Regions from separate parts of the Bacillus sp. mrc49 genome, predicted to be linked through region 3. Evidence: riboswitches for the same ligand, from Rfam matches in the RefSeq annotation. Region 3 holds a riboswitch; each other region holds the start of a gene.
What was found. Region 3 has a riboswitch for cobalamin ahead of metE (5-methyltetrahydropteroyltriglutamate--homocysteine S-methyltransferase). Riboswitches for the same ligand answer to the same signal wherever they lie in the genome.
Positions count from the first base shown of each region.

Region 1: another riboswitch for cobalamin. It lies ahead of CVN76_RS16690 (ABC transporter substrate-binding protein); the one in region 3 lies ahead of metE (5-methyltetrahydropteroyltriglutamate--homocysteine S-methyltransferase).
Region 2: another riboswitch for cobalamin. It lies ahead of CVN76_RS26565 (ribonucleoside-diphosphate reductase subunit alpha); the one in region 3 lies ahead of metE (5-methyltetrahydropteroyltriglutamate--homocysteine S-methyltransferase).
Region 4: another riboswitch for cobalamin. It lies ahead of CVN76_RS19230 (acyl-CoA dehydrogenase family protein); the one in region 3 lies ahead of metE (5-methyltetrahydropteroyltriglutamate--homocysteine S-methyltransferase).

Region 1 is NZ_PHNG01000703.1:7,215-13,951, forward strand. Features, by position in the region: gene CVN76_RS16675 (DNA topoisomerase III) at 1-1,736, opposite strand, end outside; partial or broken gene CVN76_RS31820 (DNA topoisomerase III) at 1,854-2,197, shown strand; gene CVN76_RS31080 (hypothetical protein) at 2,271-2,411, opposite strand; tRNA gene CVN76_RS16680 (tRNA-Arg) at 2,868-2,941, opposite strand; gene CVN76_RS16685 (polysaccharide deacetylase family protein) at 3,161-4,024, shown strand; cobalamin riboswitch at 4,102-4,276, shown strand; gene CVN76_RS16690 (ABC transporter substrate-binding protein) at 4,428-5,399, shown strand; gene CVN76_RS16695 (FecCD family ABC transporter permease) at 5,362-6,429, shown strand; partial or broken gene CVN76_RS16700 (ABC transporter ATP-binding protein) at 6,422-6,737, shown strand, end outside.
Region 2 is NZ_PHNG01000800.1:43,301-51,427, reverse strand. Features, by position in the region: partial or broken gene CVN76_RS26575 (SulP family inorganic anion transporter) at 594-1,676, shown strand; gene CVN76_RS31280 (hypothetical protein) at 1,763-1,909, shown strand; gene CVN76_RS26570 (manganese-dependent inorganic pyrophosphatase) at 1,997-2,926, opposite strand; cobalamin riboswitch at 3,221-3,400, shown strand; gene CVN76_RS26565 (ribonucleoside-diphosphate reductase subunit alpha) at 3,537-5,834, shown strand; gene CVN76_RS26560 (ribonucleotide-diphosphate reductase subunit beta) at 5,880-6,932, shown strand; gene CVN76_RS26555 (flavodoxin domain-containing protein) at 6,922-7,341, shown strand; gene CVN76_RS26550 (hypothetical protein) at 7,453-7,620, shown strand; gene CVN76_RS26545 (cold-shock protein) at 7,683-7,880, opposite strand; gene CVN76_RS26540 (hypothetical protein) at 8,079-8,127, opposite strand, start outside.
Region 3 is NZ_PHNG01000791.1:24,895-33,021, reverse strand. Features, by position in the region: partial or broken gene CVN76_RS25480 (aminopeptidase) at 1-123, opposite strand, end outside; gene bcp (thioredoxin-dependent thiol peroxidase) at 80-550, opposite strand; gene CVN76_RS25470 (potassium channel family protein) at 613-1,032, opposite strand; cobalamin riboswitch at 1,231-1,423, shown strand; gene metE (5-methyltetrahydropteroyltriglutamate--homocysteine S-methyltransferase) at 1,577-3,883, shown strand; gene CVN76_RS25460 (acyl-CoA thioesterase) at 3,880-4,368, shown strand; gene CVN76_RS25455 (ABC transporter permease) at 4,413-5,198, opposite strand; gene CVN76_RS25450 (ABC transporter permease) at 5,203-5,994, opposite strand; gene CVN76_RS25445 (ABC transporter ATP-binding protein) at 6,045-7,052, opposite strand; gene CVN76_RS25440 (hypothetical protein) at 7,206-7,526, shown strand; gene CVN76_RS25435 (glutamate-1-semialdehyde 2,1-aminomutase) at 7,670-8,127, shown strand, end outside.
Region 4 is NZ_PHNG01000710.1:305-8,431, forward strand. Features, by position in the region: gene CVN76_RS19225 (NAD(P)-dependent oxidoreductase) at 1-636, opposite strand, end outside; gene CVN76_RS19230 (acyl-CoA dehydrogenase family protein) at 652-2,358, opposite strand; cobalamin riboswitch at 2,613-2,808, opposite strand; gene CVN76_RS19235 (glycoside hydrolase family 2 protein) at 2,900-4,762, opposite strand; gene CVN76_RS19240 (MFS transporter) at 4,791-6,284, opposite strand; gene CVN76_RS19245 (ArsR/SmtB family transcription factor) at 6,644-7,561, opposite strand; gene CVN76_RS19250 (hypothetical protein) at 7,643-7,825, opposite strand; gene CVN76_RS19255 (histidine--tRNA ligase) at 7,922-8,127, opposite strand, start outside.

The sequences.
Region 1 (6,737 bases), on a different contig from region 3:
TTTTTCAGTTTCCCTTTTGCGATTAGCTCGAGCTTTTGTTCCCATTCAGCTGTTGTCGCAGGAGATTTCAGTTTTTCTGGCACTAAATCCAAAAGCTGACGCCCCTTGGATGTGATATGGATTTCTTTGCCGCCGCGTTTTTCGAATAAGAATGAATTGAATAGCTTATCGATGATATCGGCACGGGTGGCGACTGTTCCAAGTCCGCCCGTTGATTTCAACGTGTCTGCCAGCTTCTTATCGTTTGTTTTCATGTATTTCGCAGGGTTTTCCATTGCTGATAGTAAAGTCGCCTCCGTAAAGCGTGCTGGTGGCTTTGTTTGGCCTGACGTTTGAGTGATTAATTTTGTTTTTAATTCATCGTCTTTTTCAATACGAGGCAATAGCTGCTCTTTTACATCCTCTGTTGATTCTTCATCATCAAAGTGGTTTGCATAAACTTCTTTCCAGCCGGAATGAATCACGGATTTTCCTCTAGCGATAAACGTTTGATCACCAATTTTCGTTTGCACCGTCAATTGCTCATATTCAAACGCAGGGAATAAAACTGCCAAGAAACGTTTCACGACAAGGTCGTAGATTTTGCGTTCTTTGTCAGTGAAGGCTGAAAGATTCACATAACCCTCGGTCGGAATAATGGCATGGTGATCACTGACTTTACTATCATCGACAAATGCTTTTGACGTCTTAATAGGCTTATTCAACACCTTATTTGCAAGAGGACGATATTCACCTATGGCACAGGCTTTTAAACGCTCCGGAAGCGTACCAACGATATCGGATGATATATATCGTGAATCCGTACGCGGATAAGTCAAGACCTTGTGTTGCTCATACAATTTTTGCATGATGTTCAATGTTTCTTTAGCAGAATAGCCAAAGAGTTTATTCCCATCCCGTTGTAACTCTGTTAAATCATATAGACCAGGTGCGAATGTTTTCTTTGCTTTGCGGTCAATGGAAACAACAGTCGCATCCTTACTTCCAAGTGATTTCACGATTGCATCGGTCTTTTCTTTATTAAAGCTGCGGCTATTTCCATTTTCATCTTGCCACGTTAACGTAAGTCCATCTGTTTGGGCTTCGATTCCATAATAGGTTTGCGGCTTGAAATTCGCAATTTCCTCTTCGCGCGCTGCAACCATTGCAACCGTCGGTGTCTGAACGCGTCCACAGTTTAATTGCGCATTGAATTTTGTCGTTAAGGCACGGGTTGCATTTAAACCGATATACCAATCCGCTTCCGAACGTGCTACTGCTGAAGTATATAAGTCTTCATACTCTTTACCAGGCTTTAAGTTATTGAACCCATCCTTAATTGCTTTATCCGTTACGGAAGAAATCCAGAGACGTTTGATGGGCTTATTCACTTTTGATTTCTCGATGATCCATCGTGCAACTAATTCTCCTTCTCTCCCCGCATCAGTCGCCACGATTATTTCATTCACATCATTGCGATTCAATTGTGTTTTAACAGCATTGAATTGCTTTCCGGTTTGTTTCATGACAACTAGCTTCATGCTTTCAGGAAGCATGGGCAGGTCTTCCAGCTTCCATGTTTTAAATTTCATATCATATGCCTCTGGATCTGCTAGAGTAACCAGATGACCTAATGCCCACGTAACGATATACTTATCGCCTTCTAAAAATCCATTGCCTTTTTTATTACACTTCAATACATTCGCAATATCACGTGCAACTGAAGGCTTTTCAGCAATTACCACACTTTTTGACATTTGTTCAAACTCCCTTACTAACTATTTACCGTCTAATATAACATAATTTCAAAGAGGGAATGGCCTATACAGTTCATTTGAGCCCTTGAAACGAAGCCGCCGGGATCGGGACAGTGGCAACTGTTCGAAAGCTTCTTGGTCGAAAAGAGAGGGAAGGGCCTTCACGTAAATTCAAAAGGAAAGCAACTCCTCGAGTTGGCGCCTGAAGACCTGAGGTCGCCTGCTTAGACGGCACAGGAGGAGCAAAAGCTAACGGCGATTGCAAAAGGAATTCTTGCCAAACAGGTTTTCATTGACGATATGCGCCAGAAATGCAAGCAAGATCATGTGGCAGGCTGATGCGTGTAGTGAATAATGAAAAGGGGGAAATGCTTGTCTGTCAGGATCGTGAATGCGGCCACAAGGAAAGTGTTTCACGTGTAACAAATGCGCCGTATGCCTGCAGTGCGCACAAGAAAAAAGGATGGAGCATTCGCTCCATCCTTTTTCTGTATATTACTGCTTCGACTAAATTTCATTCAGTACGGTGCCATGTCATTCATATTCAAGTGTGTTGTCCATTTTTTTTGTGTGTTTTTCGGAATCTACTCGTATGAGCGTACTGAATGGCTGCTGATCACCTGGACTGAAAATCGCTTCATCATTCTCTGGATTCCATCGGCTGTAAATACTCATGATCAGTATCTTCCTCCTTTGGATGAGAAGAGTAGTAATTCCCATTTTGATTAGCATCTAACGCTTCAATTGACTCTAACGCTGATCACCGGGACTAAACACCGCTGCGTCATTCTCCTTGTTCCATTGGCTTCTGATTGTACTCATGCACATCATCTCCTTTGGTTGAGAATGTCTTACAGTATTTATATACCCGGGTAGGACAGGTTGAAACATTTATTTTGAATTTTTTTCGCAATCCTGCGCGAACATCATTTCACGCCAAGGTTTTCTATATATTCGTCGTCCTTTAGCTTTCCTGTATGTTCTATCTTAGAAAAACAACGTGTCATAGAAACACTTACAGAATTTTATTGAAAGGGTGAAAAGGTTATATTGCAATTTGATTTTTCATTTTAGGCAAGAAACTGTTATATAAAACAAAAAACCCCTTAACATGTAAGGGGTTTTTTTTAGCGTCCCAGATAGGAATCGAACCTACGACCTACAGCTTAGGAGGCTGTCGCTCTATCCTGCTGAGCTACTGGGACATATTAAAAGGTCGACGACTTGTTTATTATATTGGTTATAGGCAAACTTTTCAAGTGAGTAGCTTATAATTATGAAAAAAAATGCCTGGCGGGTCATTTAACGATAATTTTTACCTTTTATTGCGTTAATTGGAATACTTTATTATTCGTTGGTTTTCTGGTACTATTATGCTAGAAAAAAATAGGAGAATGATAGTGGGAAAATACAGATTGGTATGGATGGCAGCAGTGTTTGTGGCTTTTATTTTAGCTGGCTGTTCACAAGGTGTTTTAGAGAAAATAGGTAAAAAGACGGCTGCGCCGATTGCGGAAGATAATATCGAGGTGGCTGCAGCAGAGGAGAATGAGGCCGAAATAGATTCGGAGGATGGAGCAAGTCCTGAACGAATCGATACGAGTGGCTGGATAAGGGCCGAGTCCGAGGTTAGGCTTCCGATATTGATGTACCATAGTATTTCGGAGGGGAATAACCTTCGGGTGCCGAAGGAGGAATTCCGGCTGCAAATGGCTTGGCTTCGGGAAAATGGCTACCAGACTTTATCGCCTAATGAAGCCTTTCTCGTTTTAAGCGAAAATATAATGCCAAGTGAAAAGTGTGTCTGGATTACTTTTGATGATGGCTATACAGATAACTACACGGAGGCTTTTCCTATATTGAAGGAATATGAGTTGAAAGCGACCATCTTCATGATCGGGAAGTCCATTGGTAAAGCTCATCACCTGACGGAAGATCAAATGATGGAGATGAGTGCGGATGGGATTTCCATCGAGAGTCATACAATCAACCATCTTGAGCTGAACCGGATGACTTCCGGGCAGCAGGAAGCTGAAATGGTCCAGTCCAAGGATTTATTCGATCGCATTCTGAACCAGGAGACGACGGTACTTTCGTATCCAGTCGGCCGTTATAACGAGGAGAGCCTCAGGTTATCGGAAGAAGCGGGATACAAGATGGCAGTCACCACCGAACCTGGCGGGGCAACAAGTGATCAAGGGATGCATGCCCTGCATCGCGTACGGATTTCACCGGGATTATCCGTCGGGGGATTTGCATCACTGATTGAAAATGCGTCCAATCGCTGAAGCTGGACAGGCGTTTTGTGAAAAATCCTCCAATAATCGCTTCTTGCATGGTGTATAATGATAAGCAGTGAAAATTATATACATATGAACGATTTGGTGTCTAAATGACTTAAAAGGGAAGCTGGTTCAATGCCAGCGCGGTCCCGCCACTGTATATGGGAGCTGACGGCTGTATGCCACTGTTTGGGATATGGGAAGATGCCGTTGACGATGACCATGAGCCAGGAGACCTGCCAAGATTCGTACACCTGTGACCCACGCGGATGGGGAGGTGTGTGGCAGACTGTAAAGAGTCCTTCATGATATTGTTGCCATACAAGCATCTTCCGTTTGACGGGGGATGCTTTTTGTCATGGGGTCCTCGCTTAAGGCGGGCTAAAACTAAATGAAATGATTGTGGGGAATGAACGTGAAGAAGATTTTTGGCCTGATACTGGTGATGTTGCTGACGGCTGGCATGATGGTTGGCTGCAGCGGCACGGCCGATGAAGGAAAAGGAAAGCAGCAGACGAATCAGGCTACACAACAAGCCTTCCCGGTTACGATTAAAGATGCAACGGGTGAAAAGGTGACGATAGAAGAAAAACCGAAGAAAATCGTTACGTTGATACCAAGCAATACGGAAGTGGTCTTTGCGCTTGGTTTAGGTAATAAGGTTATTGGCGTGTCCGACAATGATAATTACCCGGAAGAAACGAAGGATATCGAAAAAGTGGGCGGCATGGAGATGAACACGGAATTGATCGTCTCCTTGAAGCCCGATCTTGTTCTTGCCCATGCATCGAGTGCCCATAATTTGAAGGAGGGGCTCCAGCAGCTTAAGGATGCGGGAATAGATGTGCTTGTAGTCAATGATGCCCAAAACTTCAATGAGGTGTACAAGTCCATTGATATGATCGGGATGGCAACAGGCGAGCAAGCTAAGGCAAAAGACATCATCACGGACATGAAAACGAAGCTGAAGGTTATTTCCGAGAAGGCCAAATCGGTAAAGGAATCGGAAAGGAAGACCGTTTTAGTGGAGGTTTCGCCGTCCCCGGATATCTATACACCTGGTAAAAATACATTCATGAATGAAATGCTTATGATGATTTCAGCTGACAATGCTGCAGCGGATGTGGATGGCTGGGCCAAAATGGATGAAGAGTCGATGATTGCAGCCAATCCGGATGTCATCATTACGACTTATGGTTATTACACAAAAGACCCGGTAAGTGGAGTGACGGGCCGAAAAGGGTGGCAAGACGTTACGGCGGTTAAGAATGCCCAAGTTTTTGATGTCCATTCCGACTTGGTGACCCGTTCAGGTCCACGTTTAATAGAGGGAGTAGAGGAACTTGCCAAATCAATCTATCCGAACGTATTTGACAACTAAATGGGCGCTTGCTTATTTGCTTGCGTCATTGTTTTTACTTTTTGCCAGTACGATCGGCATCTCATTCGGTTCGGTGTCCGTACCGATCCCCGTACTTATGCAAATAATCGGCAAGGAGATTTTTCATTTGCCGATTTCCGCTGATCCCGATGTGATGCTGACGAATATCGTGATGAACATCCGTTTGCCGCGTGTATTGCTTGCAGGTTTGGTCGGGGCATGCTTGGCGATCGCGGGTGCGGCATTTCAGGGGCTGCTCCGGAATCCGCTTGCCGATCCCTACACGCTCGGGATATCGTCAGGAGCATCAGTCGGGGCAGTGGTGACGTTATTCCTGAATATATCACTCCCGTTCATCGGTTTATATACGCTTCCTGCATTGAGCATCTTATGTTCCGTGATCACGATTTTTTGTGTACTGACATTCGCAAAAAAAATGGATCGATCGATGAAGGTCGAAACGATCATTTTGACCGGAATCATCTTCAGCTCGTTTTTAAGCGCCTTCATATCCTTGATGATTGCGTTGACTGGGGAGGAATTAAGACAAATCATCGGCTGGCTCATGGGCAGCGTGTCCATGCGCGGGTGGAATTATATCGGAATCATTCTGCCGTTTTTCATCATTGGCTCGTTGATTCTGATCATGAATACGAGGGAATTGAATGCGATGACCTTCGGGGAGGACCGGGCAAAACATTTAGGTGTCGACGTGCAGAGGCGGAAAATGTGGATCCTGATCGCGGGCTCGATATTAACGGGCGCAGCGGTTGCCGTTTCAGGCACGATCGGCTTTGTAGGGCTGGTGATTCCCCATTTGGTCCGGAGGATATGGGGGCCAGATCATAGGCATCTGCTTCCGTTATCATTGCTGGTAGGAAGCGGGTTCTTGATTTTGGCAGATCTTGTGGCACGGACGATCATCGCCCCGTCGGAACTGCCGATCGGGGTCATCACCTCACTGATCGGGGCACCTGCATTTGCCCTCATTTTATTAAGGAGACGGAGAGTGGGTAGGACGGATGCTTGAAGTTAAAGGGTTAACGGGTGGATACGATAACAAAAGCGTTTTGGATTCCGTCTCTTTCGACGTTCAAAAAGGAGAACTATTCGGGATCCTCGGTCCAAACGGCAGCGGAAAAACGACGCTGTTGAGTATGCTCAGTGGGGTGCTTGCTTACAAGCAAGGAAGCATACGGATCAAAGGAAAAGATTTGCAGGATTATTCGGCAAAACAGCTTGCACGGGTCATTGCGGTGCTTCCTCAACATTCCTCATTGGCTTTTTCGTATACGGTGAAGGAGACGGTCTCGCTTGGGAGGTACGCCCATCAAACAG
Region 2 (8,127 bases), on a different contig from region 3:
TGACCAGAAGCGACCTTCGAAAAATCACGTTCAAACATTATAAGGAAGTGTCATGCCCAATATGCAAGTCCAGCATCAAGCATGAGGAATGATCCCTTATACCATGACTGTTCCCTTCCTTTCATACGTTGATGCTGCACCAGATTCATGTCAGGTGTCAGGAGGGGAATGTTTTTAGGTAAAACCTAACCTACTTGCCATTCAACAAGCGATTTCTATCAATTTAATACCTTTATAAGGTGATAGCTTTTCACTTATCTGCATGAAGCACCCCTTGTTTTCATCCATACACCCGCTTCAATAACGAACGAGGGATTGTATGCGTAAGTGATTCAATCCTCCGGAAACTCCTATCCTTTAAATCCAATGTGATTTGCCCCGCCTCACTAATGATGTCATCCCCCCTGGATAGCTCAGAACGTTCAAATCAATTACCATTAGATTGAAAGATGGTCTCCTGCTATAATTTAGAGCGTAAAAAAAGCAAACATTATTTCATGAATATATCCGCATACAAACAAGAATGGTTCGGCAACGTCCGCGGCAACGTTCTTTCGGGTATTGTCGTTGCCTTGGCATTGATCCCGTAGTGCATTGCGTTTTCGATCATTGCTGGAGTTGACCCAATGGTCGGTCTATACGCCTCACTCTGCATTGCCATCGTCATCTCTTTTGTCGGCGGAAGGCCGGGAATGATTTCTGCTGCCACTGGAGCAATGGCACTCGTCATGGTCGACCTTGTGAAAGATCATGGCCTAAACCATTTACTTGCTGCAACGATATTGACTGGTTTTGTAAATTCTTTAGCCTTATTGATTTTCACTGCACAGCTTACCCATTTCGTAGGTGAATCTTGGATCATGTATGTCATGACCGCCGTATCATTAGCGATCATTCATCTTTTTCCGCTGCTTACGAAGGCTCCCTTCCCCCCTCGTTGCCATCGTATTGATGACGATCGCCGCCATATCCACCGGGGTGACGGGACGTACGGTTGGGGATATAGGGCAATTTACCGAAGCGCTCCCCATATTCATGCTACCGGACGTCCCTTTGACATTCGAGACTTTGGCCATCGTTATTCCTGGCGGATGTGCGATGATCGGGCAATCCGGAATCAAAAAGAGGCAGGCTTTCCACATTTGGGGCAGGCGCGTTCCGCATTGAATGGCGTCCTAATAAAAATCCCCATGTCTGCACTCGTTGCTGTCATGTTCATGGTTTCCATCGGTACATTTGACTGGTCTTCATTAAAGAGGAACTAGAAAGCGCCAAAGACGGATGCAGCCGTGATGATTGTAACGGTCCTCATCGTCCTATATACGCATGATTTGTCGAAAGGGGTTTTTGCCGGGGTGCTCTTGAGCATGATCTTCTTCTCGGCCAAAATATCCAAGGTGACGGTTGAAAAAACGGCAGAAAAAATGATTTGAGGACAAATCTTTTTTGCTTCGGTGCAGGACTTTGTTTCAAAATTCGAAGTTAATGATGATGTAAATGCGATCATCATTGATTTTTCCCATTCAAAAATATGGGATGCTTCTGCGGTCGCTGCTGTCGATACGGTTGTCCATAAATATAAGCAACAAGGCATTTCCGTACATGTACAGGGCCTCGATCTGGAAAGCTCCTTATTGCTTGATAAACTTGCCAGCTCAATTAGTAAAATATCCTGAAGAAGGATCTTGCTGGCGAATAGAACTTTTCAAAACCGACAGAATAAATAACAGGAAATATGTCGATATGGAAGGGAGCGAAAAGCATGACACCCGAGCAGGATTATACGGCTGCCAATCTTTCACCAGATTTATTGGATGAGTTGAAAAGCTTTGAAAGCAAGCTTGGCGAGGAAGCGAATAAAGAATTGATTGTCATCGCCTATGAAAAGGAAAAGGATTCCTTGAATTAAGCAAAAAGACGGAAACATGATCATTCGTAATGTTTCCGTCTTTTTTGGGGTATGGAAAAAGGGTGCAGCAGCACCCTTTTCACTTACTTATTTACTGAATACATCCGTTAATACAGGCACGATTTGTTTTTTGCGCGAGACCACGCCTTCCAAAACGGCGATGTTATTGTTCAATGTAACGTTATAGGCTTTTTCGACTGCATTCGCTGCTCTTCCAAGAGCTAGGGCTACAGAATCATTTGTCAGGATATCCGTAACGACGAATAGGAATAAATCCAATTCCTTCACTCCGATAACCGCTTCAATCGCCGCTTCCAATTCAGCTTGCTTAGCAAGGACTTCATTCGGATCTACAGCATTGACTTGGGCTATTTCCACTTTTGCCATTCCCATGCTGAATTCTTTTGCATCAAGAGTGATCAGCTGCGCAATCGTCTTGTCGCTTAAATCAGCTCCTGCCTTCAGCATTTCCAATCCATAAGTTTCAGCGTTCACTCCGGCAATGGCAGCCAGCTCCATGGCCGCTGCAACGTCTTGCTCAGTGCAGGTCGGGGACTTGAACAATAAAGAATCGGAAATGATGGCAGATAGCATCAGCCCTGCTACCGCTTTCGGGACTTCGATTCCATTTTCTTTATAGATTTTATTTAAAATAGTTGCCGTACAGCCTACCGGTTCTGCACGGTAATATAAAGGATCGCTTGTTTCAAAGTTAGCGATGCGGTGATGGTCGATAACCTCCAGCACACGGACTTGGTCAATATCCTCAGCACTTTGCTGGCGTTCATTATGATCGACAAGGATTACGGTCTCCGCCTCCCCTGCCACTTTTTCGACAAGACGAGGAGCATCGAATTTGAATTGGTCCAGCGCATATTGAGTTTCGCCATTCACTTCACCCAGACGAACTGGTTCAGCATTGATACCTAATTGCTTTTTCAGATCCGCATAAGCGATTGCGGAACAAATCGTGTCTGTATCCGGGTTTTTATGTCCAAAAACTAATACTTTATCCAAGATTTAAATCCCCTTTTTCATAAAAATTTTTCCGTGAATCCCCAAATCGCACCAAGGGAATGCCACCTTTACGCTACACTTCATTTTAACACAAAATCCGTTAAATTCAGTGCTTGAATTGCCACTTCGCCAAGAAAATCTTTCATTCGCCTTCCCCCTGCCTTCACTTTGTCAATAGATAAGGGTTGGTTTTTCTCAAATATATTAGTTGAATTATCATCGCATATGGCTTACGATAATATAAGCAGAAATACTAGATATTGATTATTAAAACAATACTGATAACTATATATAGAATTTTTTACAATCCAAGGTGCCAGTGATGGCTGAAAAGGGAATCCGGTGCAAACCCGGAACTGTCCCCGCAACTGTGAATGTGACGAAATGAGGAACCACTGTATGGCTCACTATACGGGAAGGACTCAAAGTAGGATGATCATGAGTCAGGAGACCTGCCTTGAATTTTTCACGTTCTTATTCTTCGGGGATTGAGATGATGAAACGATCGTATAACGGCTATTTTATTCATGGCTCTTTTATGCTGTCGTTTGATCCGCTCAACTCGTTGGGCGGTTTTTTTATTACCGGAAGTTTACAAGGAGGATTCTTAATGACTCAAACATATAACTCTACCATAAGCGAGAATGATACTGAAACGAATTCCCTTCAGCTTGAGATGCTGTCGAAGGAATTTGAAGGCCGTCTCGATATGGAGAAATTCAAAAAGCGTTTTACAAAATGGCTTGAACGCAAAAGTGATTCAACCGATGAACAGGCTTCAAAGAAACTGATTCAGCTTGCTCTTGAGAGCGTGGATATCGATGCCCCGGATTGGACATTCGTTGCAGCTAAAGAGCTATTGAATACGATGTACAGGGATGCACAGGCCAATCGAGGTTATCAAGGCATGAGTTATGGTCCATTCTATGACCTTATCCAGGACCTGTCGCAGCTGCAAGACGGCCAACGCTATCCAGTTTATAAAGCCGAGCTGCTATCATCTTATACTAAAGCCGAAATTGAAGAACTTGGTTCAGTGATCGACCCTGAAAAGGATAAACTATTTTCCTACATAGGCATCTACCTACTAAACGATCGCTACCTTGCCCGTCCCAAAAAAGACAAAGTGTACGAACTCCCCCAAGAACGCTTCATGATCATCGCGATGGAAATCATGCGTTTGGAAGAAACGGAGCACCGCCTGCAACTTATAAAAGAAGCATACTGGGCCATGTCCAATCTTTATATGACCGTTGCCACCCCTACACTTTCGAACGCAGGTAAAGCGCATGGACAATTAAGCTCCTGCTTTATCGACGCCATTGAAGATTCCATCGACGGCATCTATCTAGCTAACTACGATGCTGCCAAGGTGTCTAAATTCGGCGGCGGTGTCGGCCTGTATGTCGGGAAGATTCGCTCACTTGGTTCCGATATCCGTGGTTTCTCCGGCAATAGTTCGGGTACGACTCCTTGGATCCGGCTATTTAACCAGACAGCCGTCAGTGTTGATCAATTAGGTCAGCGCAAAGGCGCGATAGCGATATACTTGGATGCTTGGCATAAAGATATCATGAGCTTCCTCGATTTGAAGACGCAGAACGGGGATGACAGATTAAAGGCACATGATATTTTCACGGGTGTATGCATTCCCGACTTGTTCATGGAGGCTGTACGCGACAGGAAAGAATGGTACCTTTTTGACCCGCATACAGTCAAGCAAACCCTTGGATTCTCACTTGAAGATCTATATGACGAGAAAAAAGGCGAAGGTAGCTTCAGGAACCATTATGCTCTTGCTGTCGAAGCCGTAGAGAATGGTACGCTGCCAAGCTACAGCTTTGAAAAGATCAACGCGTTGGACATCATGAAAAGCATCATGATTTCTCAATTAGAAGAAGGCGTTCCATATATGTTCTACCGCGATGAAGTGAACCGGAAGAACCCGAATAAGCATAAAGGGATGATTTATTGCTCCAACCTCTGCACCGAAATTGCTCAAAACCTAAGCCCAACGACGATCACGGATGAATATGAAACAGAAGATGGCGATGTCGTTGTAGTTCGCAAAAGCGGCGATTTCGTTGTCTGCAACCTATCATCCATTAACTTGCCTCGTGCAGTGGGCAGCGATGTTTTGGAAAGATTGATCCCCATTCAAGTCAGGATGCTCGATAATGTCATTGATGTGAATAATCTTCCGGTCAAGCAGGCATCGATTTCGAATAAACGGTACCGGGCAATTGGTTTAGGAACGTTTGGCTGGCATCATTTACTTGCCACAGAAAATATTTATTGGGAATCCGACGAGGCCGTTCACTATGCCGATGCATTGTACGAAAAGATCGCTTATTTAACAATCAAGGCATCCAACGAGTTGGCAAAGGAAAAAGGATCTTACCCATATTTCGAAGGTTCGGATTGGCACACAGGGGAATACTTCGAGCTGCGTGACTATACGGATCGGAAATGGCTCGATTTAAAAACGAACGTACAGGAGCATGGGACTCGTAATGGCTACTTAATGGCCATTGCCCCTAATTCATCTACTGCTAAAATCGGCAATTCCACTGATGGAATCGATCCATTGTATGAAATAGAATTTTATGAAGAAAAGAAAAACTTCAAATTCAAGGTAACGGCACCTGGTTTGACGCCAAATACGTATGAATATTATAAAAAAACACGCTTTAATTTGGATCAGCTGGAAAGCATCAGGCAAAACGCAGCCCGCCAAAGGCATATTGACCAGGCGATCAGCTTTAATCTATATGTTCACAACACGATCAAAGCGAAAGTCTTATTGGATATTCACTTAACGGCTTGGGAAAGCGGCTTGAAATCAACGTATTACGTTCGTTCGACTTCTTCCGAATATGACAATGCGTGTGAAAGCTGTTCAAGTTAACGTTCGCTCATACCCAGTAATTTATTTTTAAAGGAGTTTTCACGAATGACCAATCATATAAAAAAAATCAGGATGCTCGAACCTACGCATCCTACTAAAGCGACCGGTGTTTTCAAAGGAGAAGCTTCAGGCTTTCTCCTTTGGAACGATATTCAGTATGAAAAATTCTATGATACCTATACACAGCTCATCAATAATTTTTGGAAGCCATCTAGCGTGAACATGATTCAGGATAAAAAGCAGTGGGGAGAAATGGATGAAGATATCCAGGACGCCTTTCTTGATATCCTGACGATGATTGCTGGGATGGATAGCCTGCAAACGCCTACCTTGGTGGAAATCCTTCGATACATCAAGGACCCTGCAGCAAAGGCAATCCTTGCCAATATGGCTCAGCAGGAATCGATCCATAATGAATCTTATTCGTATATCCTTGCTTCCTTGATCCCGGTAGGCAAGCAAAAACAGCTTTTCGACCGCATTAAAGAACATCCGGAAGTGATAAAGCGAAATCAGCCGATTGTGGATGCCTATCAAACCTTCGTGGACGATCCAAGCCCTCAGCACTTATTCGAGGCTTTGATCCATTCAACAAACCTCGAGGGGATTTATTTCTACTTGGCCTTCGCATTTTATTACAATTTAGGACGGCAAAATGTCATGACCGGTTCGGCTACGATGATTTCGTACATCCATCGTGACGAGATGGTTCATTTCGATTTCATCGGAATGCTCATTCAAATCCTGATGTATGAATATCCTGAATTGAATAATGAAGAAAACACGAAATTCATCTACACAACGATTGAAAAAGCCGTCGAACTTGAAAAGGAATGGTCCGAATACATGCTTGAGGACATTCAAACGAAAGCCGACCTCGATTTGGAAGAATTCAATGAGTACATCGAATATATCGCCAACAAACGGCTGCGCATGTTAGGCCTCGACAATCTGTATAAAGAGTATGACGAAAACCCGATGCCATGGATCAAAACCTTCGATGATGAATCGATCGGACTGACCAAAACCGATTTCTTCGAACAAAAATCAAGAACATACAGTCAAGTAAATGCCAGCAATGGGTTCGATGAATTATAGGATTGCCATCGTTTATCATTCTGCAGGCGGCAATACGAAAGCGCTCGCCGAGGCCATCGGTTCTCTATTGCCTGACGCTGAACTATATCGCATGAGTGAATTCGATTTACGCACTTTGCCGAATTACGATGCGTTGATCGTGGGTACCTATACTTGGGGCAATGGAGAGCTGCCGGCTAAATCGGCTGCCTTTTATGAAGAACTGGAGCAACTTCCGATAGCTTCCCTAAAAACAGGGGTCTTTGGGACTGGCGAAACGAACTACAATCATTTTTGTGGAGCGGTCGATCATTTTCGGGACATGTTATTTGCCAAGAGTCAGTTATTGGTCACCTTGAAGATAGAACAAATGTATCAGGATTCAGACTTGTCCAGATTACAAAAGTTTACCTCATTATTTCAAAATTGAACGAAGGGGGATATGCGATCCGTATATCCCCTTTCGTTTGTTTAAACCTGGCACAATTCTGCCACGGTATGGAAAAGGATGATGTATAATGAAGGAAAAAAGGAGACCATCATGGCCGCTACTATTGCTCAGTTATTGCCCATCGTTTTTATGCTGGTACTTGTCGCATTCGTTATTTTCATCGCGTTTTACCTATCCGGGCATTTTAATCGTTCAAAACGGATTGAGGAAAAACTGGATAAAGTTCTAAAGGAAATGTCGAGGAAAAAAGAAGGTTGAACATGAAGGAAAAAAATAAAAAGACTCCATAAAAACGGAGTCTTTTTTTTATAGGCGTTCAATTATTTTTGAACGTTAGCTGCTTGTGGTCCACGAGCGCCTTGCTCGATTTCGAAAGAAACTTCTTGGCCTTCTTCAAGAGTTTTGAAGCCTTCGCCTTGGATAGCTGAGAAATGTACGAATACATCGTCTTGGCCTTCAACTTCGATGAAACCGAAACCTTTTTCTGCGTTAAACCATTTTACTTTACCTTGTACCATGATAGTTCCTCCTGTGTTTGGAAAAATCCATTTTATTACTATTTTTGGTTCTGGATAATGTTTCAAGAGGAATCCTATAACGGTAAATCCATCTATCAAACTTATTCCGAACAAAAATAATTACCCATATTATATCATGGAAAATCCTAAAAAAACAAGATTATCACAGTAATTCAAGCGACAAATTATCCTAAATTTCTACATTTCCCGCTTCCTGCTTTGACGAAAGCCTTCGTCAAGCAAATAG
Region 3 (8,127 bases):
TATCAGGATTCTCTCTTTTGGCTTCAATCGTATTGAATGATGAATCAACTTGGCGGCGAGCTCCCTATGTCGCTCACCCTTATTTTTGGAGTTCACGAAGAGTTTCAAGAGCGTCTTCAACATGGCCTTTTACTTTTACTTTGCGCCATTCTTTGACGATCATGCCTTCCTTGTCAATCAGGAAGGTGGAACGCTCAATGCCCATATATTCCTTGCCAAAGTTCTTTTTCAATTGCCACACATCGAATGCTTCGGCAGCTTGATGACTTTCATCAGCCAGTAAAAGGAAAGGCAATCCATGTTTTTCAATGAACTTTTCATGACGCGCGGCTGGGTCCGGGCTGATGCCAATGATGACAGCATCCAATTCCTCAAAGTGTTCATTGTGATCCCGAAAATCACATGCCTCCGTCGTGCAACCCGGGGTCATATCTTTAGGGTAAAAATATAAAACAACGTATTTGCCCTTGAACTGCGAAAGGGAAACCATTTCACCGTTGTTAGCAGGTAAATGAAAATCAGGTGCTTTTTCTCCAATTTTAACAGTCATATTGAACCCTCCATTTTCTTCATTATGGTAAGGGTACCCAATAATCGAAAGAAACACAACTTTCATTTATCCTTCCTATCCTTCTGGTCCAGGTCGATCACCGTCCGAATCACGAATGCCGCCGGAAGCGTGTATCCGATGAATGCCTGTATTGTCGCTATCATCCGGCCCATGCCTATAGGTGCTATATCGCCATATCCTACAGAAAACATCGTCATCGCACTGAAATAAAAAGAAGTTTTCAGTTGTTCATAAAAAGTGCCATCCAATCGATTGCCCATATCAAGAATCACTGAGTGATTCTGAAGCTCGTATAATAAATAAATCAGTGCAAAACCAACCAATATCGTCGCATATAAATTGCCGAGCCAAAGCATATCTTCAAGAGAGAACTTTTTCCCCCCCGACTCGACAAGAAATAACGTCCGAATGCTCATCACCATGCAAAAAATGATTCCGGCAATCAAGATGTAGAAAGTCATCCCCCACGCCCCATTTCAAAACGCCCACTTCCTTATACATACTCCCTGTCCAATCAATATATTCTATTTTGAAAAGACTTCAGCCTTGTCATAGGGCTTGTTTACGAAACTTTTGCTTGTTGACCCTTTTGGTCGGATATGTTAAGATTGTCTAAATTTTTATAATAGTTTCTATTTTATAAATTTTTAACTTATCGAATTTCATATGTGGAAACAGGTTCCTAATGTTCATTAGGATTAAAAGGGAAGTCCGGTGTAATCCCGGCACGGTCCCGCCACTGTAATGGGAATGTTAGCGCCACCCGATATGCCACTGATCCTAAGGATTGGGAAGGCTTGCCGCTAATGATATGCCCTAAGTCAGGAGACCTGCCTGTTTCAACAACACTGTTTTAACCTACGGGAGATAGGGAGGTGTTAGGAACCTTTCATGTAAGTGGCAATTCGCTTGACACTTTATTTTAAGCATTTCTAACTTTCTCTTTTTGACTGTTAGGGGTGCTTTTTTTGTTGGATATCAATCAAATTCAAAGAATGTAGGAGGATGGAAATTTTGAAAAGTAGTAATCTGGGATACCCGCGCATCGGGGAAGATCGTGAATGGAAACGCACATTAGAAGCTTACTGGTCAGGAAAAATCGAAGAAACGGAATTCACATCGCAACTGGAAGCGATCCGGTTGGGCAACCTGCGAAAGCAAAAAGAGCAAGGCGTTGATATCATTCCTGTCAATGACTTTACTTTGTATGACCAAATGCTCGATACTTCCGTGATGTTCGGTCTTGTTCCCGAACGTTATTCCTCTTATGAAGGAGGCAGTGTCCCGCTATCCGTTTATTATTCAATGGCCCGCGGTAACAAGGACGAAGTCGCATCCGAGATGACGAAATGGTTCAATACGAATTATCACTATATTGTCCCGGAATTAAAACGCTCCCAGCTGACTTTAACAGAAAATAAGCCGCTTGCTGCATATCGGGAAGCCAAGGAGAAGCTGGGGATTGAAACGAAGCCGGTGCTTATCGGACCGTATACCTTCATCTCCCTTTCCAAAGGCTTCAATAAAGAAGATATCCCTGGCATCATCCTGAGCCTGCTCCCCCTCTATACACAAATATTGCAGGAGTTGGAGCAAGAAGGTGTGCAGTGGGTTCAGTTAGATGAGCCTTCCCTTGTTTCATCGATATCCAAAGATGATATGGAAACTGTTACATACCTCTATGAAAAACTGAATGAAGCGGCACCTCACCTGAACATCATGCTCCAAACATACTTTGATGCCGTGGAACACTATGAAGCGGTCACTCAATTGAAAGTTCAGGGAATCGGGCTCGATTTTGTTCATGATAAACAAAGAAATGTCCGCAATCTTGAAACGTTCGGCTTCCCGGCAGACAAAGTGCTTGGTGCAGGCGTGATTGACGGAAAAAACATTTGGCTTTCCGATTTATCGAGCAAGCTTCAATTAATCGAGACGATCAAGAACAAAGTGGCAGAAGATAAAATCTGGCTCCAACCCTCTTGTTCCCTGCTTCATGTTCCAGTGACCGTTCGCAATGAAAACGCGCTTGCTAAAGAAGTGAAGGAGGCACTTGCCTTCGCGGATGAGAAGCTAGAAGAAATCACTACCCTTGTCAAAGGCAGCAATCTAGGTTTGGAGGCAATCGTAAAGAAAGTGGATGCGAATAAATTGGCGATCCAAACGTTAGCCAGTTCCCAGGCCCGGAATCATAAAGCAGTACAAGCCGATGTAGAAAAGGTTAAATCCAAGACCTCGGGACGTCAGCTGCCATTTAAAGAGCGTTACCAAAAACAACGTGAATTTTTCAAGTTGCCTTTTCTTCCTTCTACAACGATCGGCAGCTTCCCTCAGACATTTGAAGTGAAACAAGCACGCAGTAAATTCAAAAGAGGAGATTGGACTGCTGCCCAATATGAAACATTCATAAATGATGAGATTGCCAGGTGGATCGAAATTCAAGAAGAAATCGGCCTGGATGTTCTCGTTCACGGAGAATTTGAACGGACGGATATGGTTGAATATTTCGGCCATAAGCTGGGGGGATTCGTCTTTCTGGAAAAAGGATGGGTTCAATCCTACGGTTCTCGTTGCGTCAAGCCCCCCGTCATTTACGGCGACGTTCATTTCATCGAGCCGATGACTGTCAGGGAAAGCGTCCATGCTCAATCACTGACAAAGAAAACGGTAAAGGGAATGCTCACAGGTCCTGTAACGATTTTGAACTGGTCATTTGTCCGTGATGATATTTCAAGGGAGAATGTTTGCTATCAGCTTGCCCTTGCCTTGGATAAAGAGGTACTTGCCTTGGAAGCGGCAGGAATCAAAATGATCCAAGTGGATGAGCCTGCACTTAGAGAAGGACTTCCATTGAAGAAAAGCGACCGGGAAGAGTATTTGAACTGGGCGGTGAATTCGTTCCTGATTTCCACATCGAGCGTGGAAGATACAACGCAAATCCATACGCATATGTGCTATTGTGACTTCAACAGTTTCATGGATGTCATCTCTTCCCTAGATGCCGATGTCATTTCCATCGAAACATCCCGCAGCCACGGGGAGCTTGCCTCCGCATTCGAGGAAAAGACATACGAAAAAGGAATTGGCCTAGGGGTATATGATATTCATAGTCCTCGAGTCCCGGCTGTGAAGGAAATGGTCGACATGATTGAACGAGGCATCAAGGTATTGGATAAAGACCAGTTTTGGATCAATCCTGACTGCGGCCTGAAAACTAGGGGCGTTCCTGAAACGGTTTCTTCCCTTAAAAATATGGTCGAGGCAGCCAAAATCGTCCGGGAAAATCTATTGGCCCAAACAACCGGCAAATGATCGAAAACGACGTAGAGATAGCACCAGGCCATCCCACACAGCAGTCAAGGACCTTTTTAACTGACCTTGTTTTCCCGCCTGACACAAATCATCACAATACCATTTTTGGCGGGAAGGTAATGGCATATGTCGATAAAATAGCCTGCATTTCGGCTATGCGCCATTGTCGAAAGCCAGTCGTGACAGCATCAAGCGACTCTTTTGATTTTTTGGCACCCATCAAGACAGGAGACGCGATTAACCTTGAGGCTTATGTCACATGTGCCCACCGCACTTCCATGGAGGTATTCGTGAAGGTGGAACGAGAAAACTTATTAACAGGTGAAAAGCAGCTTACGGCACGCGCCTTTTTAACGATGCTTGCCATTGATGAAGATGGTAAGCCGACCGAAGTTCCAATGGTAATACCGGAAACGGAAATGGAAAAACAGCAATATGCCGAAGCCCAGGCAAGATATATAGAAAGAAAGAATAAGCGTAAATAAACAAAAAGAAATCCCTTCAACCTGATGGCTGAAGGGATTTCTTTTTAGTTTCCTGCCCCGCGGTACCGCTTCACTCCCTGATTCCAAATGACGACGGATATCATGAAAAAGATAACCCCAATTACAGGTGTGGCGAATGCATACGCATACCACTCCTCTTTCCTAAGGAAATAGGATGCCGGATAAACACCGACAAACGCGAATGGCAGCACCCATGTAAGGACAAAGCGAATGATCTTATTATAAATATCGACAGGATAGCGTCCATAATTCCCGATATTATACATCATGGGCATGATGGAGGTTTTTGCGTCCGACCAGAACCCGATGCTTGCTATCGCAACGAAAATGGCTGCATAAGCAAGCGCCCCTCCAATGGCAAAGATGATGAAAAGAATCGGATCATACCAGGCAAGCTCCAGATTCAGTGATGCCCCAGAGTAAAATATTATGATCAAACCAGTCACAACACCAAATAATGATTCAAGCTCGATTCTTTCCAAAATGACTTGAAACAGGCTATGTATCGGCCTTGTTAATATCCGGTCCATCTCACCCTTGACGATATAGCGATCATTGAAATCCCAAATATTGAAAAACGCTGAAAAAAGGGCGAATGGAATAAGGAAGAACCCATAGATGAATATGATTTCTTCGCGGCTCCAGCCGCTTAAAAACTGAGTATGGCCAAAAACGACCAAGATGAAAACCAAATTCACGACCTGATTCAGCAGGTCAGATAAGATTTCCATGAAGAAATCCGCCCGATACTGCAATCTTGTTTTCATATATTGACTCACATATTGAAAAAACATCGATACATAAAACATCCGATCAACCCCCTTGAATAATCAGCTGTTTTTTTGCGACTATCCATAAAAGCTGAATCGGTATTATGAGAATGATGCACCAAATGAACTGCTGTAAAAGCGCCATGCCAATTTCCCCTGAACTGTACCCGTTCGTGAAGATCATGCTTGGTACATAGCTGATCCCTTGAAACGGCAAGTATTTCATCACTTCCTGCGCCCATATCGGATAGAAACTGATGGGCAGCAATAGGCCGGAAAACAAATCGATGATGACCCGTTTAGCCCGGATCAATCCCGCGTTATTATAAAGGAAAAAGGTGGTGATCCCCGTCAATAAATTAATTTGGGTATTGATGATGAAGCTGAACAGCAAGGAAATTCCGAATATCGCCCATGTTGCAGGTTCGTTCGGCAGTTCAATCGGAAAAACCAAGGCTACCAGCAGCATGCCCGGGATCGAGAAGAAGAAGAAACGGAATATCCCTTCCCCAAGCCCCTGCATCGTCTTCATCCCTAAATAATTATAGGGTCTGATCATCTCGATGGCGACCTTCCCATCCTTGATTTCAGTGGCAATTTCGCGGTCAATGTTATTGAAATAAAAGGCCCTAGCCATCCAAGCAACCGCCACATAAGTTGTCATCTGCATACTTGAAAGACCTTCGATGGAGCTTTTTTCTCCATATATTGCATTCCATAAGAAATAATAAGCCCCGATATTAATGCTATAAATCAAAATGCCGGTATAATAATCCGTTCGATACGCAAGCATCATCAAAAAACGCATGCGAATCATTGCTAGATATTTTCCCAAGGCACTCTCCCCCTCCTTGATAGACACGTTGTTTCTTAATGATAAGAGAGTCAGACAGTGCCTTCTTCATAAATATTACGCACAATCTCTTCAATGGACGTCTCGTGAATTTTGATATCCTTTATTTTAAAATGAGATACGACAGCCGAGACAAGCTGGGAAATATGGTCACCTTCTTCTTTCAGCAAGGCGATGTATGTTTGGTTTTTCTCATCATAAACCCAGTTTGCGTTAAATGGGAGCGGCAAGGATTGCAATTCCTGAAGGGAAACTCCCTCAATGAATTGAAAATGAATCTGTTTTTCCTCAGCCCAGTTATCCTTCAGACTCTGCAATTCCCCATCATAAATGATCCTGCCTTCATCAAGCATGATCACGCGCTCGCAAAGCGCCTCAATATCGCCTAAGTCATGGGTGGTCAAAAGAATGGTCGTATTATATTTTTCATTGATTTCTTTCAGGAATTCGCGAATCTTCAGTTTCACGAGTACATCAAGCCCAATGGTCGGTTCATCCAGGAACAGCAATGGAGGATTGTGAATCAATGCTGCCGCAAGCTCGCAGCGCATTCGCTGACCTAGTGAGAGCTTCCGCACAGGTTTGTCGAGCAAAGGACCGATATCAAGCGTCTTGATGACATGCTCCATATGATCGTTATATTGTTCATCCGTTACCTTATAAACCTTTTTTAACAGCCTGAAGGATTCTTGAACGGCAATATCCCACCAAAGCTGTGAGCGCTGCCCAAATACGACTCCGATCGTCTGGGTGAACTTTTCCCTTTCCCTATGGGGGTTCATGCCATTGACCGAGATTTGGCCTGACGTCGGCTCCAAAATGCCCGTGAGCATTTTGATCGTGGTCGATTTCCCAGCGCCATTTTCACCGATATAAGCTACCATTTCACCCTTTTTTACAGTAAAATTGATATCATTGACAGCAGGGACGATCTTATAATTTCTTGTAAGTAAATCCCGGAAGGCGCCTTTTAAACCTGAACGGCTTGATGCCGACTTAAATTCCTTCCGCAACTGTTTCACTTGTATTGCATCACTCATCCTGTTACATCCTCCGTAATCTCTTGTCCTAATGCATTAGTTTATCCAACCTCAGCTTTTTAGACAATAAAAATGCCTGATGTTCCGCCCCCCCTTTTTTCAGGATAATCCTGACGTTGTAAGAGATACATATATAAAGGAGACAAGTATGCCATGAATATAAAACAATTATTATTATCACAAATCGAAAAGGTCGTCATTGGCCTTCGTTATGACTTCCTTTATGATGATGAATTCGGTCAATTATTATGCCAAGTCATTCAAAGGGATTCCGTTGGATCGATAGAAAGCACCCCCTTAAGTTTCCAAATTCATATTAATGAAGAAAAAGGCACCGGCAGCCTCATCTACTACCAAGCCGAAGGAGAAATGAACCGCCAATCCTTCGACATCGAAAATCCGGACTCCATCGTCGGCATCCTGACCTTCCTGACTGGAATTTTGGGACCGGATTCGATTTCCAGCAAAAAATAACGGACCATGGATTCAGCTGTTTCTAGGATTCATGCGAATTTTTTAAGGGTGGGTCACATTCCTTGGCCTCCACCCCCAGATTTCCGGACGAAAAAGTGCTATGATGAAGAGGAATATGTTTGTACTTTTAGGAGGTTTTAAGATTGGATTTTAGTAATTCGGAGCTTTTACATAAAGAGGCATTGGAACATATCGTCGGCGGGGTCAACAGCCCTTCGCGTTCATATAAAGCGGTAGGCGGCGGGTCTCCGGTTGCCATGGATCATGCCAAAGGTGCTTATTTCTGGGATGTCGACGGCAATAAATATATCGATTATTTGGCTGCATATGGTCCGATCATCACAGGGCATGCACATCCACATATTACGGAGGCAATCGTTAAAGCAGCAGAAACAGGTATATTATATGGAACTCCAACAAAGCATGAGGTCAAGTTCGCCAAAATGCTGAAAGAGGCCATACCGTCCCTTGATAAAGTCCGCTTCACCAATTCAGGCACCGAGGCAGTCATGTCGACCATTCGCGTGGCCCGTGCTTATACAGGACGCGATAAGATCATCAAGTTTGCCGGCTGTTATCATGGTCACTCCGACCTAGTTCT
Region 4 (8,127 bases), on a different contig from region 3:
GCCATAGCTTACGTTCAGCATCTCGAACAACCTTTCAAGATCAAGATTGCTATTCTTTGCAAGGTGAAGAGCTTCACTTACCCCTGCCGTATAAAATCCGATCAAGAGATTATTGATCAGCTTTGTATTCGTACCGCTGTCGATTCGATCATTCACATGAAAAATATTCTCGCCCATTACGTCAAATAAAGGCATGGCCCTATCGAAGACAGTCTTTGAACCGCCTACCATGAAGGTGAGCGTCCGGTTTACCGCCCCTATCACGCCGCCACTGACGGGTGCCGCGAGAAAATCAACATCCTTTTTCTTGGCAGCCTCTTCGATGCGGATATTCAATTCAGGGTCTACCGTACTTGTATCGATCAGCATAACAGCGGAATCGACGAGATAAACGAGTCCTTTTTCTCCTAGGAAAACTTCTTCCACTGCCTTAGAGGATGGAAGACTTGTAAAGATCACATCACATTGTTTCACCATAGTTTCAACCGATACGCCAATCGTTCCTCCTGATTGATGAAAGGACATTTCAGCTTCTTTGTTCAAATCCATTCCATACACAGTAAAATTAGAAAGTAGTAAACTTTGCGACATAGGCAGACCCATATTGCCCAATCCGATAAACCCGATTTTTTTCATTAGGCTTCACTCCGTTCACACATTATATTTTTCTTGATCAGCCATTCTTTCTGCAATTTCACGTTTTTGTATAAATAGATTCCTAAAGAGGGGAACAGCAAGGCTGCGAACTTCTTCCAACAATACTTTTCTGCCTGCTTCGCCCGACTCCGTTCCCGTTAAAATCAACACAGCCATCTCTTCAACTCTGCGATATCCTTCTTCACAGATAACGTTCGTCATATTATTTTTCAGCCGCTCTTTTTCCATCCCGTTCTTTTGTATCGCTTTTTCAGTGCGAATGACCGCAGATTCCATCACATGAATTTCCTTCACCATGTCTGCAAGCAAACGGGAATATTCTTGTTCCTGTTGAATGTTGATATTGGCATGTATCAATGCTTTCAAAGATTTGTGAAGAAGCATGTTAGAAATCTGGATGTATTGCCGGTTTCGGTTCGCCTCCTCATCAAATAGAGGGTTTAACCATGTGCCGCCGTTTTGAAATCCTTTTTTCATCAATAGTTTGGCAATGGTCAGACGGTTTATTTCATTCGTTCCTTCAAAAATCCGGCTAATCCGGGCATCCCGATATAATCGTTCCACTTCATACTCTTGCATGTAGCCATAACCGCCATGAATTTGTAAAGCCTCATCCACGATTCGATCAAGGATCTCGGAGCAATGAACCTTATTGATCGCACATTCGGCTGCATAGTTTGCCAGTTTTCCCAATTGTTCATCGAGAGGTTCGTCCGTTTCGAATACGTTGTCCAAGCTATCAGCCGTTCTGTAGGCCGCACTTTCCGCTCCATAAATCGCAATCGCCATATTCGCAATCTTTTCTTGTATCATCGAAAAACCTATGATCGTCCGGTTAAATTGTTTACGCTGTTTCGCGTAGTTAATGGCAAGCTCCAATGCTTGCTTGGATGCTCCGATGTTAGAAAAGGAAAGCTTCAATCGCGCCATGTTTAGAATATTCAATGCTACACGATGCCCTTGCCCGACTTTTCCCAAAACATTCTGCGCCGGTACACTGACATCTTCCAAAATTAAAGTCGCTGTCGAAGACCCTTTTATCCCCATTTTCTTCTCTTCTGGACCGACGGAAACCCCTTTGAACGTTCTGTCTACAATGAATGCAGTCATGCTGTTATTTGTTTTGGCGAAGACAACATATACATCGGCCACTTGTGCGTTCGTGATCCACTGTTTTTCACCATTTAATAGCCAGGCTGTCCCCTGCTCATTCAAGACCGCCGTCGTTTTAGCGTTAAGCGCGTCTGATCCCGCGTTATTTTCCGTTAAGGCATAAGCACCAATCCATTCTCCTGATGCAAGTTTTGGCAAGTATTTTTGCTTTTGCTCTTCTGTTCCGTAATAAACGTACGGGAGGGTCCCTACACCTGCATGTATATTAAAGGAGACGCTGAAAGAACCGCCAAATCCCATTTTCTCGGCCACAAGCCCTGAAAGCTTTTTATTCAGGGACAATCCGCCATACGACTCTGGAACCTCTACGCTGAGTAAGCCGAGCTCTCCCGCTTCTTGAAACAATTTTTTCACCTTGCCGTTATCATGCCGATCAATCGAATCCAGCAGGGGCATTACTTCGTTTTTGACAAAGAGCTCTGTAGTCTTTGATATGAGATGATCTTCCTCATTAAAATCCTCTGGTGTAAATCCTGCCGTGTCCAGTCCATGAGGAAATAAAGGTTCGTTACATTGAAGTTCACCCATTTCTTTCCTCCTCATTTCAACTCATCGCCCTCTTCTCTCGGGCAGGCTCCTAGTTTATTGTAAGCCCTTTCAATATTGCTCACATACACTACTTTTTCTGTACAGCTCCTGATAATGATCAAAATAAAAAAACAACTTCCAATAAAGAAGTTGTTAAGTTCGAATTGATACGTAAATAAACATGTTTTCCCATGACAAAATAAAAACATGCAGATCAATCGCTCGCACTTAACACCCCCTATCCTCGTAGGTATAGATGTGTGCTGAAACAGGCAGGTCTCCTGGCTTATGATCATCACTCCCCGAACCTTCCCATCTTCATGTTTCTGAAGACAGTGGTTTATCCGGATCGCTCCCAAATACAGTTGCGGGACAGCGTCGGGCTCTAACCGACTTCCCTATTATGTAGATGAAAAAATATCAATCTACACCTGTTTCTACACGTATGAAGTTTTCCAATCAAACATATCAAAAATTTAGTCAATTTACAAATAATTTCATTAATAGATTTATTTACCTTTTAATAACCAAAGCTTATAACCTAGTTGAAATCAACTGCAATTTTCTCCTCGGAACAGCTCCCTGCTTTGTTACTCCCTGCATTTTGAACAATTTGACTATGATACTGGTTGTTGATTTCTTTTATCTTGTTTAAGTCACACTTAGGCTGACGATCATAAGTCAGCAGTCCGTTGATTTCTTGCTCTACATCCGTAAGCTGTGTGTAGCAATATCCATGAATTGACCTTGATTGTTGGACAGCCGCCATAACCCTCGCATAATCGTTAATAAACTCATCTTCAGTCGAAGAGCTCGTATAGCCCCACCCCTCACTTTCACCAACCTTGTAGGCAATTCCGCCGAATTCCGTTAATAAAATGGGTTCACCTTGATGTTGATAACCTTTTGCATAAATAGACCACTTCGTCGACATCGAATCTAATAAATTGTCTTTTGTAGATAAGTCATCTACAAAACTTCGATACTTTTCAAACTCTATACTAGTCCCATGTTGATAATGGTGAACGGCACAAATATCAGTCTTAGTCATTTCCCATCCATCGTTAGAAATGACCAATCTCGTAGTATCTAACGAGTGAATCAAATAATACAATGCTAAGGAATGAGCTTGTTGTTGTTTATTTAAATGAATATGTGGCACTCCCCAGCTTTCGTTTATCGGAACCCAAGTAACAATTGAAGGGTGATTATAATCTCGTTCAACGATCTCGATCCATTCCTTTGTTATGCGGCTAGCTGCTTTTTCACTATACATTGGAGCGGCAGCACATTCCCCCCACACTAAATAGCCCATTTGATCAGCCCAATATAGAAACCGGGGGTCTTCAATTTTTTGATGCTTTCGACAGCCATTGAATCCCATCTCTTTTGCTAAGCGTATATCCTCTTTATAAGCTTCGTCGCTCGGCGCGGTCAACAATCCATCAGGCCAATATCCTTGGTCCAAAACAAGCTTTTGATAATACGGTTTATTATTTAAATAAACCATTCCACGTTCTGTATGAATTTTTCGCATCCCAAAATAACTCTCTACCCTATCTAGAGTTTCATTACTTTGCTCCAATTCCAACACGACATCGAATAAATTAGGAGATTCAGGCGACCAGGCCCACGTTTCATCATGAAAATGAAAGGAAGTTCTGAATATATGCTGCTGATACAGCTCAACAGCCCTTTGTGTATGTGATTCGACCAATTGGACAGAATCATTTGCAATCAATTCATCTTTGAAGTAAATCTTATACCGCAAAAATTGTCCTACCTTAAATTCCGAAACTTCCGCATTGATGATCACTGTTCCATTATCTAAGTCGGTTGTAAATCGTACCGTTTCGATATGTGATGGATTTACAGACTCAACCCAGACAGTTTGCCAGATGCCAGTGGAGTTTGTATACCATATTACTTCTGATTGTTGTTTCCAATACTGTTTACCTCTTGGTATGGTTTCGTCTGTTTGCGGGTCAAACACTCTAATGGTGATCATTTGCGCTTTTCCCTTATTAAGATAGGGAGTAATATCAAATGAAAAACTCGTATGCCCGCCTTCATGCCTTCCGACAAGCTTTCCATTGATAAAAACCGATGCTTCGTAATCCACTGCACCAAAGTGCAAAATATTTTTTTTGTTCCTCATTTCTTCCGGTAAAGAAAATTCCTTTTGGTACCAAACATATGGGTGGAAGCCAGTTTCTTCAATGCCACTTAATTTAGATTGGTAGACGAATGGTACTTGTATCGTTTTATTGGTTTCCAGATTTTTATTAAACCAATTTTCCATCAGCCCTTTGTTCTCATCATCAAATGCGAAAGCCCATTCACCATTTAAATTCACCCATGAGCTTCTTACAAACTGTGGTCTAGGATATTCATGACGTTTCATTTTACCTCTCCTTTTTAACCTATTGAATTTAGATTCCCTTTTTCTCTAATTGTGCTTGTATTTCCTCCATTTTTTTAATGTGATATAGCGCTTCTGATTGGTTATTTTCAGTTAGGGCATTCAAACGGGAATTTTTATGTTTTATGAATTTCACAACTTCCTTGAACTCATCTTCAGAAAATTTGATATAAAAGCTTACGAATAGTTTCAGGATATTACCAATTGCAGGTACAAGGATGCAAATAACAAATATCCAGTGGAGAGTACTATTTGACTGGCTCGTTACTGATGGTGTATATCCGATAACTGTTAATAAAAAGCCCGATAAGCCTAGTGCAAATGCGGTTTTTAACTTACCGGTAAATGTTTGGAAACTAAACACAAGTGCCTCTGTCCTGTTTCCTGTTTTATACTCACAATATTCGACACTTTCACCAATCATATTTGGAATAACGGAAGATGCCATTGTTCTAATAAAGCTTAATGCTACGAGTAAAATGATAACAAAGGTATGATTTTCGTATCCTAGGATAAATAAACTACAGCGTAAAATAGTGTCAAGAATTAATTGTGTTTGAAGTATCCATTTCTTTTTAAACCTTTTTGTTAGCATAGGATAAAATACCAAGAAGATAAATCCGAACATTGACCAAAATGCTACAGTTGCCTGGTTTTGTGCATCTCCTAGGTTCCAGACGAAGAAATAGGTTATTAACGCCGTTTGCAGATCCCAGAAAATATCAAGGAAGAAGATGATGCAAATCACAAATAAAGGCTTTGCACTTCTAACCGTTTGCACCATTTCTTTAAACGAAACTTTTTCAATATGCTTGCTTCGTCTCTCTTTCGTAAAGGAATAGCCAAAGATCATCATTGGAATAGTAGTGACAGACAAAAAAAGCATAGCCCATGGCAGTCCTTGCATAAACGCAGTATTATTGGCAACATCATACCCCAAAATATGATGGCCGATATATTTAGCCGAAATGGGTACGAGCAAGCCAGGTAATAAAAACCCTAAATTCACGCCTGCGTTTGCAACTGTTACAGCTTTGGACCTTTCTTGACCGTCATTACTCATTGCCGTAGATAAGGACCAGAATGGAACGTCACTTAAGGTATATAGAACTCCCCATAAAATATAGGTAATCGAGATTATTGCCAACAAAACTTGGCCATCAAGCGACCATGGAATGAATAGAATCATTGTGGATGCAACAACAGCAAGGGAGCCCCATTTCATCCAAAGACGAAACTTACCTTTAGGAGAATTCGTTTTATCAATTAAAGCTCCCATAAAAGGATCAATAACAGCATCCAATATCCTCGATACCAAAAATAATCCGCCAATGAATGAAGCGCTAACAAAAAGATAATCTGTATAAAAAATTGCAATGAATGTACCCACCATTGCATAATTTAATACTTGTCCGAACCCATAGAAAAAATAGGCAATATATTCTAATAAAGCGATCTTCTCAACGGACTCAACTTCTGTTTTTTTTTCTAACGCCATTTCCATGATTATTCCTCCTAGCCCAAAATATCCAGCTGGTCTATCCGTTACTTGATTAATCCAAAATCTCATTCCTATAAACCTAATGCATTACCTTATAGAAATCCCCCCTCCCAAAATACCCTATTAAAAACCAACGCCTTTCTGCTCAATTCCTCCAGATAAGTAAAGCGCTTCCACAATTAATTCATATTATTACATTTTATTTGTAACATAACAAGATATTTGTAATAAAAATATGCAAATAAAGTAAATTATTGTTGCTGGTGAAGGGGAATAAAAAAAACCATCACACTATAAAAACAGTGTGATGGTTTTTTTATATGTAGGTACGCATGCCGTTATGTAGTTTCACTCACCTATGATTAAAAGGATTTATGGCAAATTTTCATGATTATACCTTGATCATGGTTTCCGAATTTTTCTCCAAATAGATTAATTCCCCCTTTATTTTTTGCATCTTTTTTCACTCCCAATTTCAGTGAAATGTATGGTTGTTCATGAAGTCCCAACTCGTCGATCGTTATTGATGATATTTTTTCACCATCAATGAAACAACCTTCCCCATTGATTTTCCATATTTTCAAAACACCATATTGAGTATCTTGTTGTGGCCACCAACTGGGTGTCAATAGTCCCCTTTCTCCTCCAAAATCTCCAGGTGACGTCCAAAATCCGATTTCTACACCGTTTACCCAACAAGTGATATCTGAAGGCCAATCTGATTGATGACTGGGCGCCTCAGAGCATAATTCAACAGAAAAGCTCAACTCTCCTACTTTTGCGCTGTTAGGGATTCTATTTGGAAAATGATACTCAACGAATCCGGATCGAAACCATATTAGCTGGGCATTTCTTCGGTCTGGTTCGTAAAATGAGCGGGGATCATCATTTACATGAATCGTCCCCGTTTCACTTAATAACCCGCATGTGGGCTCAACTTCACAATGGACATACTCACCGACCCCAAGTTTGAAGATAATATGAGAATCATCTGTATCAGGCGTTTTTTCAACTAAATCTATGATAATTCGATCATACCGTTTATAACTTACTTTTTGGCTGCCTCTTCCTGGAATAATCTGAGTCGTGATGACTCCGGAATTTTCTAACTTTTTAACATTTACAGCTGTAGTTGAAAAAGGAATGTTCAACATATCGGATAAATCATTTATATTCTTAGGCCCTTCCGATAAGATGCGTATAATGGTCATACGGTGCTCATTCGATAATGCTTTACAAATATCCAATGCTTCTTCAAAAGTTACATGCAGAGTCCTCATACTTACCTCCAATTTCTACAAATAATGTTGTACTACTGATTCCTTTATCCCTCTAACATTATTGGAATGAAAGGGATATTTTCATGTAAAATCGTTAAATGCCATGTTTGTTGCTTCTCTATACTCAATGTTTAAGGTACGTATATCTATTCTATCTTGATTCATAGCTTGCTGTAAAAATTCATTTGCTAAATCTTTCACAACTTTTCTTTTCTTTAAACAATTCAATTTATCCTTAACAGCTTTATGTCCCGAACCTTCCATGCGCTTAATCAAACCTTTTTATAAAAAAAGCTGCCTAAAGACAGCTTCCTTCCCAATCTAACGTCCTCGTTTCTTTAATTAATGCCTCGTCCCTCATCAGCCTTCACTGAACGAAAAAGGCTCCATTCTTTCTTCACCAGAGAACATATCTTTAATTTTAATTTGATTATTTTTCACCTCGTTCTCTCCTATGATGATGACATTACGAAATTTCTCTTTATTTGCTTTATCTAAGGCTTTGCCGAGCCTTTTCTTTCCCATTTCATATTCCACCTTATAGCCTTTATCCCTTAGGTGCCTTG